2 regions of the Microbacterium sp. 16-032 genome follow, and region 2 is predicted to be linked to the other one. Evidence: predicted binding sites of a transcription regulator. Region 2 holds the regulator's gene; the other holds the start of a gene.
The links. The regulator HspR, encoded in region 2, represses chaperone genes until heat shock. The targets are predictions, from matches to a motif close to AAGTTGAGTCNNNNNGACTCAACTT.
Positions count from the first base shown of each region.

Region 1: AB6V31_RS08985 (Hsp20/alpha crystallin family protein) is a predicted target of HspR. The motif match lies at 5,490-5,514, and genes of this name have one in related genera.

Region 1 covers NZ_JBFYGQ010000004.1:58,668-69,576, reverse strand. Annotated here, with positions in the region: gene AB6V31_RS09015 (methyltransferase domain-containing protein) at 1-590, shown strand, start outside; gene AB6V31_RS09010 (FAD-dependent oxidoreductase) at 583-1,695, shown strand; gene AB6V31_RS09005 (UbiA family prenyltransferase) at 1,863-2,690, opposite strand; gene AB6V31_RS09000 (SDR family NAD(P)-dependent oxidoreductase) at 2,928-3,818, shown strand; gene AB6V31_RS08995 (DUF2231 domain-containing protein) at 3,874-4,368, opposite strand; gene AB6V31_RS08990 (manganese catalase family protein) at 4,440-5,321, opposite strand; gene AB6V31_RS08985 (Hsp20/alpha crystallin family protein) at 5,566-6,021, shown strand; gene AB6V31_RS08980 (hypothetical protein) at 6,225-6,584, opposite strand; gene AB6V31_RS08975 (helix-turn-helix transcriptional regulator) at 6,743-7,675, shown strand; gene AB6V31_RS08970 (hypothetical protein) at 7,791-8,117, shown strand; gene AB6V31_RS08965 (NAD(P)/FAD-dependent oxidoreductase) at 8,202-9,395, shown strand; gene AB6V31_RS08960 (SRPBCC family protein) at 9,526-9,978, shown strand; gene AB6V31_RS08955 (aldo/keto reductase) at 10,043-10,909, opposite strand, start outside.
Region 2 covers NZ_JBFYGQ010000001.1:334,842-345,750, forward strand. Annotated here, with positions in the region: gene AB6V31_RS01440 (ABC transporter ATP-binding protein) at 1-1,566, opposite strand, end outside; gene AB6V31_RS01445 (ABC transporter ATP-binding protein) at 1,563-3,290, opposite strand; gene AB6V31_RS01450 (hypothetical protein) at 3,450-4,043, shown strand; gene AB6V31_RS01455 (heat shock protein transcriptional repressor HspR) at 4,159-4,596, opposite strand; gene AB6V31_RS01460 (DnaJ C-terminal domain-containing protein) at 4,689-5,669, opposite strand; gene AB6V31_RS01465 (nucleotide exchange factor GrpE) at 5,678-6,295, opposite strand; gene dnaK (molecular chaperone DnaK) at 6,305-8,179, opposite strand; gene AB6V31_RS01475 (DEAD/DEAH box helicase) at 8,573-10,327, opposite strand; gene AB6V31_RS01480 (MFS transporter) at 10,456-10,909, shown strand, end outside.

The sequences.
Region 1 (10,909 bases), on a different contig from region 2:
TCTCGGCCTGGGGGCACGTCTACCGCACGCGGGTGCGCCCCGAGCTGCGCGCGCTCGGTCGCCCCGCGCGCATCCTCGACCTGGGGTGCGGTGGAGGGGACGTGCTCGTGCGGCTGGCGGGTTTGGCCGCGCGCGACGGCTTCACGGTGAAGTGCGTCGGAGCCGACCCCGATCCGCGCGCGATCTCAGCCGCTCGCGACCGCGGCCGCCTCGGGGTGCGCTTCGTCGCGCAGGACTCGACGGCCCTGCTCGCCGCCGGGGAGCGTTTCGATCTCGTCATCTCGAACCACGTGCTGCACCACCTCGACGCGGCGGCGCTGGCGAGTTTCACCGGCGACTCGCTCGCCCTGTCGACCGGCACCGTCCTGCACGCCGACATCGCCCGCGGGCGTCTGGCGTACGCCCTGTACGCCGTCGGCATCGCGCCGCTGTCGGCGGGCACGTTCCTGCGCGTCGACGGCCTCCGTTCGATCCGCCGCAGCTATCGCGCGCCCGAACTCGCCGCGGCTCTCGGCTCGCCCTGGCGCGTGGAGACCCCGGCGCCGTTCCGGGTGCTCGCGATCGCCCGCGGGGAGGCCGGGAATGACTGAGGTCCTCGTCGTCGGCGCCGGCCCCGTGGGACTGGCGTTGGCCGCCGACCTGCGTGCGCGCGGCGTCGACGTCGCCCTCGTCGAGCGCCGCACCGAGGTCGGCGCGGGAACGCGGGCGATCGGCATCCACTCCCCCGCCCTCGCCCTGCTCGAGGCCTCGGGCGCCACGGACGGGATCCTCGACCGCGCGGAGCGGATCGCCCGCGGAGAGGCGCGGGCCGGCGGACGCTTGCTCGCCGCGATCCGCTTCGACCGCCTGCGGGCGCGGCATCCGTACGTCGCGGCGCTGCCGCAGTCCGACACGATCGAGGTGCTGACGGCCCTGGCCCCGCCGGTGCGGCGCGGCGTGACCGTGGAGTCCCTGCGACAGGACGACGACGGCGTGCGGGTTGGGGTCGCGGGCGGCGGCGAGCTGCGCGCGAAGGTCGTGGTCGTGGCCTCCGGATGGGCGGGACGCTCGCTGGTGTACCGCGACGGGGCCGTGCGCACCCACCACTACCCCGACCGCTACGTCATGGCCGACGTCACCGCGCCGGGCGGACCGATCGCGCGCGTGCACCTCGAGCGCGACGGCGTGGTCGAATCGTTCCCCCTCCCCGGCGGGCGCCGACGGCTCGTCGCCTGGGCGGGTCGGGAAGAGGTTCCAGATGCCGCGGGCTTCCTCCACGACGCCGTGGCTCGACGCACGGGGCTCGAGGTCGACACCGCGGGCGCCTCGACCTTCGGCGTCCGGCGGGCGGTGGCTCCCGCACTGCGTCGGGGCCGGGTGATCGTCGTCGGCGACGCCGCGCACGAGGTGAGCCCGATCGGCGGACAGGGCATGAACCTCGGACTGCTCGACGCGCTCACCCTCGCGCCGCTGCTTGCCCCGTGGGTCCGCGCGGGCGACGAGGCGGGCCTGGACCGTTGGGAGCGCGACCGGCTCGCGTCCGCCCGCCACGCCGCGCGCCTGGCGTTCCTCAACACCCTGCTCGGTCGGGCCGCCGCCCCCGTCGCGCACGCAGTGCGTACCGCGGCGCTGCGCGCGGGCCTGCGTGGACCGGGCGGGGCGCTGTTCACCCGGGCGTACGCGATGCGGTTCGACCGGGCGGCACCCGGGACCTGAGCCGCCGGGCGGGGAAGACATGGTCGGGGGAAGACGTGCACAGCGGCGGATGCCGTGCGCGGCACGCCGCCGAAGACGCCGTTGCCGCGGCGTGCCGGGGTCGGCGCCCGCCGTTGGACGCGGCCGACGATCAACCGGCCTCATCCGCGACGTCGATCGGCCGAGTCTCAGGCGGCCACGAGCTGGGCGGCCAGCACCAGGGCGGCGAGCATCGTGAGTTGGAAAACCGCGCGCCCGGGAGGGCGCACAAACACCAGCACCGCGGCGCCGACGGCGAGCGCGAGCACGGCGACGAAGAAGGCGACGCCGAGGGCCGTGGCATCCGTCCCGAAGAAGACGGCGAGCGCCCCGGCGGCGATCCCCACCGCCGCGAGCACCACGGAACGGCGCGCGCCCAGTCGATGCGGCAGGCCCCACACCCCCGTGCGGCGGTCGTCGTCGAGATCGCGGACGACGTTGGTCAGGTGGACGGCGGCACCGAGGGCCGCCCCCGCCAGCGACGCCCACCACGCCGCGAGCATCGGCGGCGAAAGGGACAGGGTCGCGAACGAGGGGAAGAGTCCGAAGCTCAGCACGAAGGGCGCAATCGAGACGGGCGTCGACTTGAGCCCCGCGTTATAGGCCCAGGCCGAGGCGAGAGCGACGGCGTGAGCAGCGACGAGGCCTGGTCCGAGCGGCAGCGACAGCACGACGGCGAGGATCGCGGATGCCACGGCCACCGCGAGCGCGCGCTCCGGGGTGACCGCTCCCCCGGCGATGGGCTTGTCGGTGCGTCCGACCGCGGCGTCGCGGGCACCGTCGATCGCGTCGTTCGAGAGACCGACCGAGACCTGACCGGCGAAGACCGCGGCGACCAGCACCGCGAGGCGCCACGGCTCGACGCCCGCCGCGATGCCGAGGGCGAGCGACAGGACGGTCACGACGAGCGTGGGCCCGGGGTGGGTCGCGCCCCACAGGGCCCGCAGGGGCGACCTCGGGGTCACGCTATCCGTCACGCGTCCGACGCTACCGCGCGGCGGCGGTTCGCCGGCCTCCGTCGTGCATAGCGGCGGAGATCTTTCACGACGCGCCGCGGACCGGCATCCGGGGACGGCGTGTCGACCGCGCGGCCCGCCGTCGTGCACGCGCCGGTGGCTGCCGCCGTCCGTCAACCCCCGCGGCATCCGACCCGTCGCCGCCTACCGTCGCGAGAGCCGGGGCAGCAGCGTTCCGCACAAGCCTCGAGGAGCCCGATGCCCCAGGTCGTCGTCATCACCGGAGGATCCCGAGGGATCGGCCGCGCCACCGCCCTGCGCTTCGCCCGAGCGGGGGCGCGTCTCGTGCTGGTGGCCCGAGACGATGAGGCGCTCGCGTCGGCCGCGGCGGAGTGCCGAGCCCGCGGCGCCGAGGTGCAGACGGCGTCGATTGACCTCGCCCGCGCCGATGGCCCCCGGCGCGCTGTGGACCTCGCTCTGATGCGGTTCGGGCGGATCGACGTGTGGGTCGCCTCCGCCTCCGTCTTCTCGTACGGCTCGGTCGAGGACACCCCCGACGAGGTGCGCGACCGCGTCATCGAGACGAACCTCACCGGGCACATGCGCGCGGCCCGCGCCGTCATCCCCCATTTCCGCGCGGCGGGCCGGGGCACGATCGTCTTCGTCGGCTCCCTGTACTCGCAGGTGGCGGGCCCGTACGTCTCGTCCTACGTCGCCGCCAAGCACGGACTGCTCGGGTTCACGCGGTCGCTGCGGCAGGAGATGCTCGCGCATCGCGGCATCCGGGTGAAGATCGTGCTCCCGGCGAGCATCGACACGCCCATCTACCAGCGCGCCGCCAACTCGACGGGGCGCACGCCCTTCCCGCTCCCGCCGGTGGTGTCGGCCGACCGCGTCGCCCGGGCCATCGTGCGGGTGGCGCGCGGACCCCGACACGAGGTCGGGGTGGGAGCCGCGCAGTTCGTGACCCGCCCCCTGCAGTTCTTCGCTCCGCGCGTGTACGACCGCTTCATCCGTGCGCTGCAGCAGGCCCTGGGGCTGCGCCGTCGCCCCGCCGCAGCGACCACCGGAGCGGTGCTCACCCCGCAGCACGACCCCGGCGCGGTGAGCGGGGGCTGGTCGCGCATCCCGCTTCGCCGCCCGCGCTGACCAGACCGGGAAGGACCCCGGAGGCCATGGGGCATCCGGAGTCCCGTGGACAGCTTCAGGCTGCGGTCTCGAAGCCCTCTCGCTGCGTGTTCTCGTCGGCGACGCGGACGCCCCAGCGGTAGGCGAGCTTGCCGCCGAGCCAGCCCGAGACGCTCAGGCCCGCCGCGGCGATCGCGCTGAGCAGGAACGCCACCACCGGCACGCGCCCGAGGTCGAGCAGTCGCACGACCAGCCCGATCGAGAACAGGACCATCGCCGTGACGTTCAGCACGAGATGCGCGAGCGCGGTGCGGTGAGCGGGGGTGCCCTTCGGGATGCGCGACATGTCGAGCAGCCCGAGCACCGAGGCGCCCACGGCTCCCCCGAGCCCGATGGCGATGAGCCAGCGCGAGCCCTGCGCGAATCCACGCGGATCGTCGGCGGCCAGGCCGAGCAGATCGAACACCAGGCTCGACGACCAGGCCCCGATAGGGATGGTCACCGCCACCGGGTGGAACGGGTGCCCGTACGGCCCCGCCACGATCGCCCGGGGCACCTTGGCCGCTCGCATCGCGGGTAAGCTCGCCCCGCTCCGCGGCGCCGAGACCGTCGAGGGCCCCGGCGTCGCGGCATCCGTCCCGCTCATTCCTTGTGCAGCGCGTCCTGCGCGCGCCCGGCGAGCTTCTCGACCGTGTTCGGCAGCTCGGTCGTCCCGTAGAACCGCACGTCGGGCTTGGTGGGCGGGGGCATGGGCACGCCCGCGGGGGGCTCGGGCAGGTAGGTGAACTCGCCCTTGCCGTCGGGCGTCGGGCCCGAGGCCCACGTGCCGTCGCCGGCCTGGGCACCGTCGCTGAAGTTGATGTACTGGTACGCCACGTCGCGGTCCTCCTTGTCGAGAGGGAAGTTGCTGGGCACGGGGAGCTTCTCGTAGCCCTCGGCCTGCAACTCGGCGGCGGCCGCTGCCCACTGGTTCTGGTGCATGGTGTCGCGCGCCAGCAGGAACGCGAGCAGATCCTTCACGCCGTGGTCGTCGGTCTGGTGATAGAGCCGCGCGACCTGCACACGGCCCTGCATCTCGGCGTTCGCGTTCGCGGTGAAGTCGGCGAGCAGATTGCCGCTCGCGGTGATGAAGCTCCCCTGCCACGGGTTGCCGTTGGAATCGACGGGGCGCGCGCCGGCGCCCGCGACGATCCCGTGCTGGATGTCAGTGCCGCCGATCACGGCCGCCACGGTCGGGTCGTCTTGCACGGCCTCCTCGGTGATGCCGAGCGGCGACTTCTCAAGCAGCTGGGCGATCATGATCGCGAGCATCTCGACGTGGCCCATCTCCTCCGCGCCGATGCCGAACACCAGGTCGCGGTACTTGCCGGGCATGTGCATGTTCCAGGCCTGGAACTGGTACTGCATCGCGACGGAGATCTCGCCGTACTGCCCGCCGAGCACCTCCTGGAGTTTGCGGGCGTAGACCGCGTCGGGCTTGTCGGGGGTGGCGGAGTGCTGCAGTTCTTGCCGGTGGAAGTACATGTCTCTCCTCACGGCGCCGGGGGGATGGCCGGGTGACCGGTGGCGCGTGAGTGCTACGAAACGTCTGTTTCCGCCCTTCACGCGCGGGGGTTGTGGGGCGCCGCGGCGTGGGCCACAATGGCGCGCCCGAGTCTTGGCACTCTCATGGGGTGAGTGCTAATCTGAATGCAGTTGAGCCGTATCGACTCAACTTCACAGAACATCCGGGATGCCGAGTCCCGACCGATCGAAAAGGAGAACGACCATGGCCACCTACGACCCCTTCCGCGACCTCGACCGCCTCGCGTCGACGCTCCTCGACGCCCGCCGCGGCGGTGGTCCGCGACGGATGCCGATGGATCTCTACCGCGACGGCGACCACTACGTGCTGGCCGCAGACCTGCCCGGTGTCGACCCCGGCTCGGTCGACATCGACGTCGACGGCCAGCTGCTCACCATTCGCGCCGAGCGCACCCTCGGCTCGGGTGAGGGCGTCAAGTGGATCACGCGTGAGCGCGAGACGGCGTCGTTCGTCCGCCAGCTCAACCTCGGCCAGGGCATCGACACCGACGGCATCAGCGCGTCGTACCGCAACGGCGTGCTGAGCGTGACGATCCCCGTCAGCGAGAAGGCGAAGCCCCGCCGCATCGCCGTCTCGACCGACGAGCGCGACGGCGTCATCGAGGCGCACGAGAGCACGCCTCAGCTGATCGAGCAGTAACGGCGCGACCTCGAGGGGCGGTCCTGCGGGGCCGCCCCTTTCGCGCGCCTGGGCGCGATGACGACGTCGCTTGTCAAGGGTCTGGCCTTTGCGCCCGCGCGATCGGAGAGTGCCGCAGTGCCCTGCCCGTCCGTCGCCGCGTGCGCGAGGGACACAGCGAAGCCCCGGGCGTCGCGAACGGGCCCGGGGCATTCGAAGGTGGGTCAGAGGTCTTCGGGAGCGAGATCGCCCTGGCCTTCTTCGCCGAGTTCGACCACGCCCGGGTCCATGCCCTGGGAGTCGGTGCCGGTGGACTCGGGGTGGATGTCCTCGAGCGGGATGTCGCTGTCATCGGCGGGGATCTCCGCCGGGTCGGCGCCCGTCGCGGTCGCCGGGTTGATGTCGTCGGGGTCGGCGCCCTCGTCGAGGGCCGTCGTGGCGTCCCACTCCGCCTGCGCGGGGTCGAGCGTCGGGTCGGGCTCGATCGAGGTGTCGCCGTCGCGCAGGGGCTGCACGCCCGCGATACCCACGTCGGCGGCCGGGGTCGTCGCGTCGGGGGTCGGGTCGATCGAAGCGTCGCTCATGGGGGGTCCTTTCGTGGGACGCACGTCACCGCCGGGATCAGCGGTCCCCTCATCAAACGGGGCGCACCGCCCGCGACCCCGCCCCTTGACACGCACGTCCCCGCCTCCGTACGGGGAAGAGACGGGATGCCGCCCCTCGCCGCGGCGGAAGGAACACCATGGCTGACAGGCTGACGGTCCGCTCGCACGGGATCGACGACGTGGAGCGCGTCTGGCAGCGCTTCGTGCCGAGCGCACGACTGGAGCGCGTGGACCCGCAGCGGGTGTCGTTCTCGTGGAACTCCGTCGAACTCCCCGGGTTCTCGGTCGTGGCCTACGAGCTGGCTGCCTCTGTCCACTCTTCCGTCCGGATGGACGAGCAGATCATGGCGTGCCGGATGATCGGCGACGACATCCGCGTCGAGGCCGAGGGGCGCTCGCTCGATCCGCGCCGCCCGTGGCTGGCGGCCGACGGAGGCGCGGAAGCGCACTGGAGCGGAGCCGCCCGCGTGCGCGCTCTGGTGTTCGATCGCAGCGACGCCGAGCGCCTCGCTCGCATCGTCTCGGGCGACGACCGCCTCGTGTTGCGGCGCCTCAACCCGGCCGCACGCGACCGCGCCGCCGCGACGCAGTGGGAGCGCAGCTTCGCTCACGTCTCCGCCTCGCTCGAGGCCGCGCACGACGACCCGATCCTCTCGGCCGAGTTGCAGCGTCACGCGCTCCTGACGACCCTGTCGACGTTCCACACCCCCTACGTCGACGCCCTGCAACGCTCGCACCAGCGCAGGGCCGCCCCGCGCACCGTGCGCCGCGCGATCGCCCACATCGAGGCGCACGCGAAGGAACCCCTCACGCTCGAGGACATCGCCGTGGCATCCGGGATCTCCTCCCGCGGACTCCAGCACGCGTTCCGCCGCGCGCTCGACACGACGCCGATGGAGTATCTGCGCCTGGTCCGCGTCGTCGGCGCGCACGAGGAGTTGCGCGCGGGCGTCCCGGTATCGGTCGCCGAGGTGGCCCGGCGGTGGGGCTTCTCGAGCGCCTCGCGCTTCGCGCGCTATCACCGCGAGCACTACGGGCAGAACCCCGCGCAGGTCGCGCGCATGTTCTGATGCCGTAACGCCTTCGGTCTCGTCGTTGCGCGCGGCGTGCCGGGCCGTGCCCGATCGCACACAGCGAATGCACAGTGAAAAGCGGAGCGGGCACGGTGCCCGCGAGAGGACCACGTTGGGCAAGTTCATCTACGAGAGCGGCGTTCGCAACGAATTCGAAGACCGTCTCCTCGCACACCTGCAGGTCGTCGTCGGCAACAAGCTGCGACGGGGCGAACCGTTCTACTTCGTGTGGAAGGACGACATCAGCACGGGAGGCGGCCGCACCTCGGTGTGGGTCCACCCGCGCTCGAACCTGGTCTTCAAGTTCAACGGAGGACGCCCGCCGACCCTGAACCGCGCGTGGCTCGAGGCCCTCATGTCGACGGCGAACTCGCCCACCGGGCTCTACGTCGTGCCCGAGCCCGCCGAAGACGCCGCCCCACCGGAGTCCTTCGCCTGACACGTCGGCCGCGGACCGCGGGTGTCAAGGCGCTGGCCGTAAGCCGCTCGAGGCCCCACCGTGAGGGAGACGAGAGGATCCCCCATGACCGACTCCCCGCGCATCGTCGTGATCGGCGGCGGAAACGCCGGCCTGTCCGTCGCCGGGCGCCTGCACCGCGCGCGCCTCGGCGAGATCACCGTGATCGAGCCGCGCACGACCCACGTCTTCGCCCCTCTCCAATCGCACATCGCCGGAGGCGCCGCGCGCGCGTCCGAAGCCGCGCGGCCGCAGGCCGACGTCATCCCTCCGGGGGTGCGGTGGCTGCGCGATGAGGCCTTCACGGTGGATGCCGACGCCCGGCGCGTGCACCTCGTCTCGGGCGGGCGGATCGACTACGACCAGCTCGTCGTCTGTGCGGGAATGCGCATGGCCTGGGAACAGATCCCCGGTCTCCCCGAGGCCATGGCCGCCCCCACCGGAATCTCGAACTACGACTACCGGCTCGCCGCGAAGGCCTCCCCCGTGCTGCGCGACCTGCGCTCCGGGACGGTCGTCTTCACGCAGCCACCCGAACCCGCCTCCTGCGGAGCGGCCGCGCAGAAGCCCATGTACCTCGCGTGCGACTGGTGGCGGGCAATCGGGGTGCGCGACGACATCCGCGTCGTGTTCGTCTGCCCCGACCCCGTCCCCTTCGGGGTCCCGGCGATCGACGACGAGCTTCGCCGCAAGCTCGACGAGTACGGCATCGAGGTGCGGTACAGCCAGGATCTTCGACGGGTGGATGCCGACTCCCGCACGCTCGTCATCGGCCGGGGCGACACCGAGGAGACGATGGCGTACGACGTCCTGCACGCGGTCCCCCCGCAGCGGGCGCCGGAGTGGATCGCGGGCAGCGGGCTGGCGGCATCCGACGATCCGCATGGCTTCGTCGATGTGGATCCCGAGACCTTCCAGCACGTGCGCCACCCGCAGATCTGGGCTGTGGGCGACGCAGCGACCGTCGCGACCCGACGCTCGGGAGGGGCGATCAGACAGCAGGCGAAGGCGCTCGTGAAGAACATGAAAGCCGCGATGGCGGGGCGTACGCCCTCCGCGAAATACAACGGTTACAGCGTCGTCCCCTTCACCGTCTCGCGCGGCACCGTCGTGTTCGCAGAATTCGACCGGAGGGGCCGACTGCAGCCGACGGTGCCGTTCTGGCGCTCGCTCTACCGCGAGCGGCGACTGTCGTGGCTTGCGGATCGGCGCATCCTGCCGTGGGTGTACTGGCACCTGATCCTGCGCGGCCGCGCCTGACGCCGCGGCGGGAGCAGACGGCACGCACGCGTATAGGCCACGAGGGCCGATCCCTCAACCCCCGGGCCTCGAGACCGGCGACGAACGAAGACTGGGGGCAGCCCCGGAAACCACACGAAAAGAGGACACCATGGCACAGGTCATCGAAACCATCGACGTCAACGTTCCCGTCCGCGTCGCGTACAACCAGTGGACGCAGTTCGAGGAGTTCCCGCACTTCATGAGCTTCGTGGAGTCGATCACGCAGAAGAACGAGACCCTCACGCACTGGAAGGTCAAGATCGCCGGTGCCGAGCGCGAGTTCGACGCCGAGATCACCGAGCAGCACCCCGACGAGCGCGTCGCCTGGAACAGCGTGGGCGGCGACGAGAACCACGCCGGCGTCGTCACCTTCCACCGCCTGTCCGACGACGAGACGCGCGTCACGGTCCAGATCGACTGGGCGCCCTCCGGCGTTCTCGAGAAGCTCGGTGCCGCCTTCGGTGCCGACGACCACTCCGTGAAGAAGGACCTCGAGAACTTCAAGAAGTACATCGAGTCGCGCGGTGCCGAGTCCGGCGCCTGGCGCGGCGACGTCAGCTGACGTCGACCGATGAGAGAAGCCGGGCCCGTCCGTGAGGACAGGCCCGGCTTTCGTCATGAGCGGGTCACCACTGGGGGTGGATCTCCGCCCGCAGTCGTCGGTCGTACACGTCGCGCACGAGCGCGTCGAACGCCTCGACATCGAACCCGCCGTCGAGCAGATCCGCCGCGCGAGCGTTCGCGGCCGCCTGGTCGGTGGAGCGGGCACCCGGGATCACCGAGGTGATCCCCTCGCGCGACGCGATCCACGCCAGCGTGGCGGCCGGAAGCGTCACCCCCTCGGGCAGCGACGCCTTGAGCTCGTCGGCCGCGGCCACTCCCTCGTCGAAGGGGACGCCCGAGAACGTCTCGCCCTTGTCGAAGGCCTCGCCGTTGCGGTTGTACGTGCGGTGGTCGTTCTCATCGAACGTCGTGGAGCGCGTGTATTTGCCCGACAGCAGCCCGCTGGCGAGCGGGACACGGGCGAAGACCGCGACGTTCTTCTCGGCCGCGAGCGGGAGAACCTCGTCGAGGGGCTTGAGCCGGAACGGGTTGAAGATGATCTGCAGGTTCGTCAGGTTCGGGCGACGAAGCGCCGACAGGGCCTGGTCCATCGTCTCGACCGAGGCGCCGTAGGCGGCGATCACGCCCTCCGACACCAGACGGTCGAGGGCGTCCCACGTCGCGTCGTCGTCGATGACCGCCGACGGCGGGCAGTGCAGCTGCACCAGGTCGAGCGTCTCGGTGTCGAGCAGGCGCCGCGAGCGATCGAGCCAGACGCGGAAGTTCTCCATGACGTAGTTCTCGGGCACCTGGTCTTCGCGGCGCCCCATCTTGGTCGCGACGGTGATGTCATCGGCATCCCGTCCCTTCAGGAACGTCCCGATGATCTGCTCCGACCGACCGTCGCCGTAGACGTCGGCGGTGTCGAAGAGAGTGACGCCGGCGTCGGC
Region 2 (10,909 bases):
GGTGGCGCTCTCGCGCCCGTAGCGGATGTTGTCGCGGATGGATCCGGCGAACAGCCACGGGTCCTGCAGGACCATGCCGGTGCGGGAGCGCACGTCGTCACGACGGAGTTCGGCGATGTCCTGCCCGTCGAGCAGGATGCGCCCGCCGTCGAGTTCGTAGAACCGCATGATCAGGTTGACCAGCGTGGTCTTGCCCGCACCGGTCGGACCCACGATGGCGACCGTCTGACCGGGTTCGACGCGGAACGACAGGTCGGTGATCAGGGGGCGATCGGGCGTATACGAGAACCGCACGTTCTCGAACTCGATCACTCCCCGGCCGTCGACGTGCGCCGGGGCATCGGCCGAGTCCGGCTCCTGCTCGTCGGCGTCGAGGAGGGCGAACACGCGCTCGGCCGAGGCGGTGCCCGACTGCACGACCGCGGCCATGCCACCCAGCTGCGACAGCGGCTGGGTGAACTGCTGCGAGTACTGGATGAAGGCCTGCACGTCGCCGAGGCGGATCTGCCCGCCGGCCACCATGAGACCGCCGAGAACGGCGATGCCGACGTAGGTGAGGTTTCCGACGAACATCATGCCCGGCATGATCATGCCGGAGAGGAACTGCGCCGTGAAGCTGGCCTGGTACAGCTCTTCGTTCTCGGCCTCGAACTTCTCGCGGGCGTCCTTCTCGCGGCCGTAGACCTTGACCAGCGCGTGGCCCGAGAACGACTCCTCGACGCGGGCGTTGAGGCGGCCGACCTTCTTCCACTGCTCGCCGAAGGCCTTCTGCGACTTCGGACCGATGACGCCGAAGATCACCGCCATGAGCGGCAGCGAGACGAGGGCCACGAGAGCAAGCTGCCACGAGATGGTGAACATCATGATGAGCACGCCCACCACGGTGAGCACCGACGTCAGCGCACTCGAGAGGGACTGCTGCATCGTCTGCGTGATGTTGTCGATGTCGTTGGTGACGCGCGAGATCAGCTCTCCACGCTGCACGCGGTCGAAGTACGACAGCGGCAGGCGGTTGATCTTGGCCTCGACGTCTTCGCGCAGGCGCCACATCGTGCGAACCATGATGACGTTGATGACGTACCCCTGGATCCACGACAGCAGCGACGAGCCGACGTAGATCGCGAGCACCGTCACGATGACGACGCGCAGGGCGTCGAAGTCGACCCCGGCACCGACGGAGAAGTTGCTCATCGCTCCGACGATGTTGGCGATGTCGTTCTGCCCGGCGGCCCGCAGGGCGTCGACCACCTCGGTCTGCGAGGTGCCGGCGGGGAACTGCTGCGCGAGTCCCTTCGACACGACGCCCTCGAAGATGATGTTCGTCGCGTCTCCGAGCACGCGCGGGGCGAGCACGGCGAGGACGACGCCGATGGCGCCGAGGATCGACACGAACACGAAAGCGGCAGCGTATGGCCGGAGCAGGCCGAGCAGGCGACGGAAGCTCGGGCCGAAGTTCGACGCCTTGCCGGGCGCGACGCTGTCCCAGCTGCCGGAGTTCACCCGCGCCTGCTCGGCGAGCTCGAGCTCTGCGCGTTCTTCTTCGGTGAGGGCGTCCACGGTGCTCATGCCTCGACCCCCAGCTGCGACTCGACGATCTCGCGATAGGTGGCGCTGGTGGCCAGGAGCTCATCGTGCGTACCCAGACCCGCCATTCGGCCGTCTTCGAGCACCACGATGCGGTCGGCGCCAGTGATGGTCGACACGCGCTGGGCCACGACGATCTTGGTCACCTCGGGGAGCTCGCGCCACAGAGCTTGTCGCAATCGGGCGTCGGTACTCAGGTCGAGCGCCGAGAACGAGTCGTCGAAGACCAGCACGGCCGGCCGATGGACGATCGCCCGCGCGATGGCGAGGCGTTGGCGCTGGCCGCCCGAGACGTTCGTTCCGCCCTGGGCGATGCGCCCCTCGAGCTTTCCGTCCATCGCTTCGACGAAGTCGCGACCCTGCGCGATCTCGAGGGCATGCCACAGCTCATCGTCGGTGGCCTCTTCGCGGCCGAACCGCAGGTTGGACGCCACCGTGCCGCTGAACAGGAACGGCCGCTGCGGTACGAGACCGATGCTCTTCCACAGCACGTCGAGGTCGGCCTCGCGAACGTCGACCCCGCCGACGCGCACGGCTCCCGAGGTCACGTCGAAGAGCCGCGGCAGCAGCGAGACGAGCGTCGTCTTGCCCGCTCCCGTCGACCCCACGATCGCGACGGTCTCACCGGGACGTGCGGCGAAGCTGATCCCGGAGACGACGGGCGACTCGGCGCCCGGGTAGGCGAACGAGACGTCGTCGAACTGCACCGCGCCGGGCTCGGGCAGGCGCTCGACCGGGTTCGCCGGGCGTTCGAGCGTCGACCGGCTGTCGAGGACCTCGCCGATGCGCTCGGCCGAGACGGCGGCGCGCGGGATCATCACCGTCATGAAGCTGGCCATGAGGACGCCGCCCAGGATCTGCGCCACGTACTGGATGAAGGCGAACAGGGTGCCGATCTCGACCCCTCCGGCGTCGACCTGGATGCCACCGAACCAGATGACGCCCACCACCGTGACGTTCAGGACGAGCATCGCGAGGGGGAACAGCAGCACGAAGAGCGAACCGACCTTGCGGCCGACGACGAGGATGTCGGTGTTCGCCTCGCGGAAGCGCTCTTCTTCGATGCGCTCGCGGACGAAGGCGCGCACGACGCGCACGCCGGTGAGCTGCTCGCGCATGACGCGGTTCACGCCGTCGAGCTTGGTCTGGTAGCTGCGGAACAGCGGGACCATCCGCGCGATGATAAGCCCGGCCACGATCACCAGGACGGGCACGGCCACCGCGATGAGCCAGCTGAGCCCGACGTCTTGCTGCAGCGCCATGACGATGCCGCCGATGGCCAGCAGAGGGGCGCTGACCAGCATGGTGGCGCCCATCATCGCGAGCATCTGCACCTGCTGCACGTCGTTGGTGTTGCGGGTGATCAGCGACCCCGCGCCGAACTGCGACAGCTCGCGCTCGGAGAAGCCGCTCACGCGCTCGAACACGTCGAGGCGGATGTCGCGGCCCGCGGCCATCGCGGCCCGGGCGGCGAAGTAGGTGGCGATGACCGAGGCCACGATCTGGCCGAGCGAGATGACGAGCATGAGCCCGCCGCGCGACCAGATGAACCCGGTGTCGCCACGGGCGACGCCGAGGTTGATGATGTCGGCGTTCAGTCGCGGCAGGTACAGCGTCGCGACCGCGGACGCGGCCTGGAAGACGAGGATGGCGACCAGCAGCCAGCGATAGCGCGAGAGATAGCGGATGAGGAGTTTGCCGAGCACGAGGCCCTCCGAGAGATCGACGCGGTCGCGATGACCGCGGAGTCCAGCCTGGCACTGACCTCCGACATCGGCGACCCCTCCCCGTGTGGGAGCGTTCTCTCGTCGCGAACGCGGCTCATCGGCATCCCCCTCTCAGGAGCCGGATCGTAGGCTGAGCCCATGTCTCGACTGCAGGCCGACGCTCCCGCCGACCTCTGGGTGCCCGTGACCGGCTCCCTCGGATTCCGCGGCCGACGCCACCGCAAGGCGGCGATCGGCATGCTGCTGAGCCAGGCCAATCAGGCCGCGGGCGCTGCTCCCCGCCCGGGCGGTGGAGCCTTCGCGTGGATCCTCAGCCAGGCGGCGCCCCTGCTCATGCGCCGCGCGGGCGGGCGCGTGCTCGTGTGGGTCTGGAAGAGCGACCCCGAACTGCTCGTCGTCATGGCGCAGCTGCAGGAGGCCACACCGCAGCTGCGCACGGCGCGGGCGATGATGCCGATGGAGTACGACGACACCGAGTCGTTCCGCAATCCGCACCTCGGCGTCGGCGAGAAGCTCGCGATGCCGCTGCCGAACGATCCCACCACTCCTCCGTTCGCCACGTACACGTGGGACACCGGCTCGCACTTCGTGACCGTCACGGCGGTGTGCTCGGACCGCCAGCGTTTCGGCACGGTGATCGACGAGGTGGATGCCGTGGCGCGCACGATCCGAGTGGTCGACGACCTGCAGGTCGGCGAGGCGCCGACCGTGTTGCGGATCGACCCGGCCTGAGCCGGGAGGGGCGGCTGAGCCCGTCGAAACCCGGCGCGCCCGCGGCATCCCGGCCCGTTTCGCCACGCCCAGGAACCTCGCACGGCGCACAGACCTCGCGCAGCGCGGGGCGGCGTCAGTCGCCGTGCATGTCGCGCGGACGCCACAGCACGATGTCGGTGGCTCGGCGCACGCGCGCTCCGTGGCGCAGCGTGACGACCGAACCGGTGGCCCCGGCCGCGAAGACGCGGGCACCGGGGCGCGACTGCCGCTCGATCGTGAGCTGACGCTCGAGGTCGTTCACGCGACGCGCGAGCTCGTGGACGCGCTCCTCGAGCGCGAGGAGGCGCGCGATGGCCGGCAGGCTCATCCCCTCGCCCGACAGGCGCGCGACCTCGCGCAACTGCTGGACGTGACGGCTCGAGTACCGCCGCGAACCGCCCTGGGTCCGCGCGGGCACGACGAGGCCGAGCCGGTCGTACTGCCGCAGGGTCTGCGGGTGCATGTTCGACAGCTCGGCGGCTGCGGCGATGGCGAAGATCGGGGCGTCTTCGTCGATCTCTCTTTCGGACACGTCTTCACCTCTTTCGTCGTGCCGGATGCGGGTGCCGGGTTCTCGGCATCCTGTCGTATCGGATGCCGAGAACCTCGGCGACGCGCGTGTGTCTATCGCGCCTTGGCCATGAGGTCGGCGCGGGGATTCTCTTTCGGCTCCAGTTCGTGGAACCGCTCGAGGGCCTCGCGCGCGGCATCGTCGAGATGCGTGGGCACCGCGACCTGGACCTCGGCGAGCAGGTCGCCGGTGCCCTTGGTGGTCGAGATCCCGCGACCCTTGACGCGCAACACGCGTCCCGAGGGGGTGCCGGGGGCCACGCGCAAGCGCACGGGGTCGCCGCCGAGCGTCGGAACCTCGATCGTCGCACCGAGAGCGGCCTCGGTGAAGGTGACCGGCACGGTGATGCGCAGGTTGAGTCCGTCGCGCGTGAAGACCGGGTGGGGGCGCACGGCGACGGTCACGACGATGTCGCCGCTCTCGCCACCGTCGGGGGACTTGCGTCCACGCCCGCGCAGCCGGATCTTCTGCCCGTCGGACACGCCGGCGGGGATCTTCACCTTGAACGGCACGTTGTCCTCGCCCGCGAGGGTGATGGTCTCACCCTTGGCCGCGGTGACGAAGTCGAGCGTCGTGCGGGCCGAGACGTCAGCGCCCTTCTGCGGGCCGCCGAAGCCGCGGAACCCTCCCGTCGTCTGACCGAACCGGCCGGAGCCGAAGCCGCCGCCCTGCTGATCGAACATCGTGAAGAAGTCGTCGAAGCCGCCCGACGGCGCCTGCCGCCCCTGACCGAACCGGCTGAAGACGTCGTCGAAGCCACCGCCCGCTCCGGCCCCGGGAGCCGAGAAGCGCGCCCCCGAGCCCATGGCCCGGATCTGGTCGTACTCCTCGCGCTGCTCGGGGTCGTTGAGCACCGAGTAGGCCTCGCTGATCTCCTTGAACTTCGCTTCGGCCTTCGCGTCTCCCGGGTTCGAGTCGGGGTGGTACTGGCGCGCGAGCTTGCGGTACGTCTTCTTCAGATCGGCAGCGCTGACGCTCTTGTCGACACCGAGGACTTTGTAGAAGTCCTTGTCGAACCAGTCCTGACTCGCCATGGGTCCTCCTATTCGGCCGGCACGGCGACGACGACCTTGGCCGGTCGCAGTTCGACCGAACCGAGGCGGTAGCCGACCTCGACGACCTCGAGGATCGTGGTCTCGGTCACGCCGGGGGTGGGGGCCTGGAAGATCGCCTCGTGCTGCTGCGGGTCGAACACGTCGCCCACGGCGCCGTACGACACCACACCGAGGCGCTCGGCCACGGCGCGCACCTTGTCGCCGATCGCCGAGAGCGGGCTGCCCTCGACGAGGTCACCGTGCTTGGCGGCGCGGTCGAGGTCGTCCATGACGGGCAGCAGGCCCTTCACGGCCTCGCCCTTGGCGCGCTCGATCTCGCGCTCGCGCTGCTCCTCGGTGCGCCGACGGTAGTTGGCGTACTCGGCCTGCAGGCGCTTGAGGTCGATCAGCAGCGAGGCCTCCTTGTCGGAGGATGCCCCCTCTGCGGCGGCCTCGGGCGTCTGCTCGGCGCCGAGGATGTCGTCGATGGTCAGGCCATCGGCATCCGTCCCTTCGGTCTGAGGCTGGTCGCCCGACGGCGCGGGGCCGGAGGTGTTCTCCTCCGGCCCCGTCTCGTCAGGACCGGCGCCCGAGCCCGTGGGCTGTTCGTCGTCCTTGTGTGCCATGTTCTCTGCTTACTTCTTGTTCTCGTCGGGGTTCTCGTCGTCGACGACCTCGGCGTCGATGACGTCTTCCTCGGGGTTCGGCGTCTCGCCGTTGCCGGGCTGGCCCACGTTGGGGTCGGCCTGCTCGCCCGCGGCCTGCGACGAGGCGTAGATGGCCTCGCCGAGCTTGCCCTGGCTGGCGTTCAGCTTGTCGAACGCGGTCTTGACCGCGTCGTCGTCGTCACCGGCGAGAGCCGTCTTGAGAGCGTCGACATCGCCCTGCACCTCGGTCTTGACCTCGGCGGGGAGCTTGTCGTCGTTCTCCTTGATGAGCTTCTCGATCGAGTACGACAGGGTCTCGGCCTGGTTGCGGGTCTCGGCGGACTCGCGGCGCTTCTTGTCGTCGGCCGCGTTCTCTTCGGCCTCGCGCACCATGCGCTCGATGTCCTCCTTGGGCAGCGAGGAGCCGCCCGTGATGGTCATCGACTGCTCCTTGCCGGTGCCCTTGTCCTTCGCCGAGACGTGCACGATGCCGTTCGCGTCGATGTCGAAGGTGACCTCCACCTGCGGGATGCCGCGGGGAGCCGGCGCGATGCCGGTGAGCTCGAAGGTACCGAGCGGCTTGTTGTCGCGGGTGAACTCGCGCTCGCCCTGGAAGACCTGGATCGCGACCGACGGCTGGTTGTCGTCGGCGGTGGTGAAGGTCTCGCTGCGCTTGGTCGGGATGGCCGTGTTGCGCTCGATGAGCTTGGTCATGATGCCGCCCTTGGTCTCGATGCCGAGGCTCAGGGGGGTGACGTCGATGAGCAGCACGTCCTTGCGCTCGCCCTTGAGGACACCGGCCTGGAGGGCTGCGCCCACGGCCACGACCTCGTCGGGGTTCACGCCCTTGTTGGCGTCCTTACCGGTCTCCTTCTTGACCAGCTCGGCGACCGCGGGCATGCGGGTCGAGCCGCCGACGAGCACCACGTGGGCGATGTCGTCGACCTTGACGCCAGCCTCGCGGATGACGTCGGAGAAGGGCTTGCGGGTGCGGTCGAGGAGGTCCTTGGTGAGGTCCTCGAACTTGGCGCGCGTGAGGGTCTCGCTGAGCGAGACGGGGCCCGAGTCGGTGAGCGACAGGTAGGGCAGGTTGATGCTGGTCGAGGTCGAGCTCGACAGCTCCTTCTTGGCCTGCTCGGCCGCTTCCTTCAGACGCTGGAGGGCGATCTTGTCGCCCGAGACGTCGACACCGGTCGTGTCCTTGAACTGCTTGATGAGGTAGTCGACGACGCGCTGGTCCCAGTCGTCTCCACCGAGGCGGTTGTCACCCGAGGTGGCGCGCACCTGGATGGTGGAGAAGTCGTCGTCCTTGCCCACCTCGAGCAGCGAGACGTCGAACGTTCCGCCACCGAGGTCGAAGACGAGGATGAGCTCGTCTTCCTTGCCCTTGTCGAGGCCGTACGCGAGGGCCGCGGCGGTGGGCTCGTTGATGATGCGCAGCACGTTGAGGCCCGCGATCTCACCGGCCTCCTTGGTGGCCTGACGCTCGGCGTCGTTGAAGTACGCGGGGACGGTGATGACCGCATCGGTCACGCTGTCACCGAGGTACTCCTCGGCGTCGCGCTTGAGCTTCTGCAGGATGCGGGCCGAGATCTCCTGCGGCGTCCACTTCTTGCCGTCGACATCGAAGCTCCAGGTGGTGCCCATGTGGCGCTTCACGCTGGAGATGGTGCGGTCGACGTTGGTGACGGCCTGGCGCTTGGCGGTCTCGCCGACGAGCACCTCGCCGTCCTTCGTGTAGGCGACGACCGAGGGGGTCGTGCGGAAACCCTCGGCGTTGGCGATGACCTTGGGCTCGCCACCCTCGAGCACGCTCACGACGGAGTTGGTCGTACCGAGGTCGATTCCCACTGCACGGGGCATATGTGTCTCCTTGCTTGTGAGCGCGGCCGTTGCCGCACTCGGGGTTCTGGTGAAAGTCTCTGCGCGGGTTGAGCCGCGATGACTCAAGGTTATCGGAGCACGTTCGCGAGGTCAAGGCGACTTGATATGAATTGGCTCAACTTCCGGATGCCACCTGACTCGGTCGCCCCGTGCGCCCACCCCCGCGCGGCCCCGGGCTCTTCTGCGCAGCGCGGTGTCACGGCATCCCTCCACCCATGTCCCCATCTGCGCAGACCATGCCCCAAAAAGGGCTGCCTGAGCGCACCCCAGGCAGCCAAAAGTGGGACATGGTGCGCGCGATTGCGCTCCCACCACGCACGACGCCCCCGCACCCTCACCGGGGTACGGGGGCGTCGAACGGATGCCGTGGACTCAGTCGCGGTCGCGATCGCGGCGCTGCGGCCGGTCGCTGCGCTTGGCCGAACGGCCCCCCTGGTCGAGGCGCAGGTCGATGAGCTGGCCCGAGATACGGGTGTCGGCGAGGCGGTCGATCGCGTCGTTCGACAGGTCGACGGGCAGCTCGACGAGCGAGAAGTCCTGACGGATCTGGATCGCACCGAAGTCGTTGCGGCGCAGACCACCCTCGTTCGCGAGGGCGCCGACGATCTGACGGGGCTCGACGCGCTGACGACGACCCACCGCGATGCGGTACGTCGCGAAGCGACCCGAAGAGTCGCGACGCGGACCGCCGTCGCGGGATCCTCCCTCGCGAGAACCGGAGTCGCGCGCGGGGCGGTCGTTGTCGAACCGCTGCTGGCGGAAGGCCTCGGCCTCGAGCAGCAGCGGGGTGTCGCCCTGGGCGACCACGGCGAGGGCCGCGGCCACGTCGGCCTCGGGCACGTCGTGGTGCGACACGTAGTGGGCCACCACGTCGCGGAACGTCGCGATCGCGGCGGTGTCCTCGAGGGCCGTGGTGATGGCGTCGTCGAAGCGCGTGAGGCGCGTGGCGTTGACGTCGTCGACGCTCGGCAGCGACATCTCGGTCAGCGGCTGGCGCGTGGCCTTCTCGATCGCGGTGAGCATGCGGCGCTCGCGCGGCGTGACGAAGCTGATCGCATCTCCCGTGCGTCCGGCACGGCCCGTGCGGCCGATGCGGTGCACGTACGACTCGGTGTCGATCGGCAGGTCGTAGTTGACGACGTGACTGATGCGGTCGACGTCGAGACCGCGCGCGGCCACGTCGGTGGCGACGAGGATGTCGAGCTTGCCGCTCTTGAGCTGATTGACCGTGCGCTCGCGCTGTACCTGGGCCACGTCGCCGTTGATCGCGGCGGCCGTGTAACCGCGGGCACGCAGCTTCTCGGCGACCGTCTCGGTCTCGTTCTTGGTACGGGTGAAGACGATCATGCCCTCGAAGTTCTCGACCTCGAGGATGCGCGTGAGGGCGTCGATCTTCTGCTGGTACGACACGATCAGGTAGCGCTGGGTGATGTTGGTCGAGGTCGCGGTCTTGGTCTTGACCGTGATCTCTTCGGGATCGTTGAGGTACTGCGCCGAGATGCGACGGATCTGCGCCGGCATGGTCGCCGAGAACAGCGCGACCTGTTTGGTCGAGGGGGTGTCGGCGAGGATCGTCTCGACGTCTTCGGCGAAGCCCATCTTGAGCATCTCGTCGGCCTCGTCGAGCACGAGGTACTTCAGCTCGCTCAGGTCGAGGGTGCCCTTGTCGAGGTGGTCCATGATGCGACCGGGGGTGCCCACGACGATGTCGACGCCGCGGCGCAGGGCCGACAGCTGCTGGCCGTAGCCCTGGCCGCCGTAGACGGGGAGCACCGAGACGCCCTTGATGTGCGCGGCGTACTTCTCGAACGCCTCGCACACCTGCAGCGCGAGCTCGCGGGTGGGCGCGAGCACGAGGGCCTGCGGGTTCTTGTGCCCGGTCTCCATCTGCGACAGCACGGGCAGCGCGAAGGCGGCGGTCTTGCCGGTTCCGGTCTGGGCGAGGCCGACGACGTCGCGGCCCTGCAGCAGCACGGGGATCGTGGCCGCCTGGATCGCGGACGGGGTCTCGTAGCCCACGTCTTTCAGGGCCTTGAGCACAGCGGCATCCAGTCCCAGATCGGCGAAGGTGAGCTTCTCGGGAGTGGTCTCGGCTTCAGCGGAGTCGACGGGGGTTTCGGATGCCATGCCTCCACGGTAGTCTCCTCCGCGCTCTCGCGCGGGCCGGGGTCTAACCTGAACCCGCGCGCCGACGACGGCGCGGCTGCCTCCCCGGCCGTACCGGGCGTTCACCGAAGGACCCTAGCGTGACCGACATGTCCTCCCCCGGCACCACCGCAGCCCCCGCCACCGAGCGCCGACCGGTGATCGCGTGGGCCCTCTGGGACTGGGGGTCGGCGGCGTTCAACGCGGTCGTGACGACCTTCGTCTTCAGCACGTACCTGGCCAGCCAGCTCTTCGTCGACCCGAGGATCGTGGCCGCCGCGAACGGGAACGACAAGGACCCGGCCCTCGTGCGCGCCCTCGCCGACAACGCGAGCCTGGTGGGTGTCGCGCTGATGATCGCGGGGATCGTGGTGGCCCTGGTCGCCCCGGTGCTCGGTCAGCGCTCCGATGGAACCGGCCGCCGCAAGCTCTGGCTCGGCATCAACACCGGTCTCGTCGTGCTGGCCATGGCGGCGATGGTGTTCGTCGAGGGCACCCCCGGGTTCCTCGTGCTGGGTGCGACCCTGATCGCGGTCGGCAACGTCTTCTTCGAGTTCGCGAGCG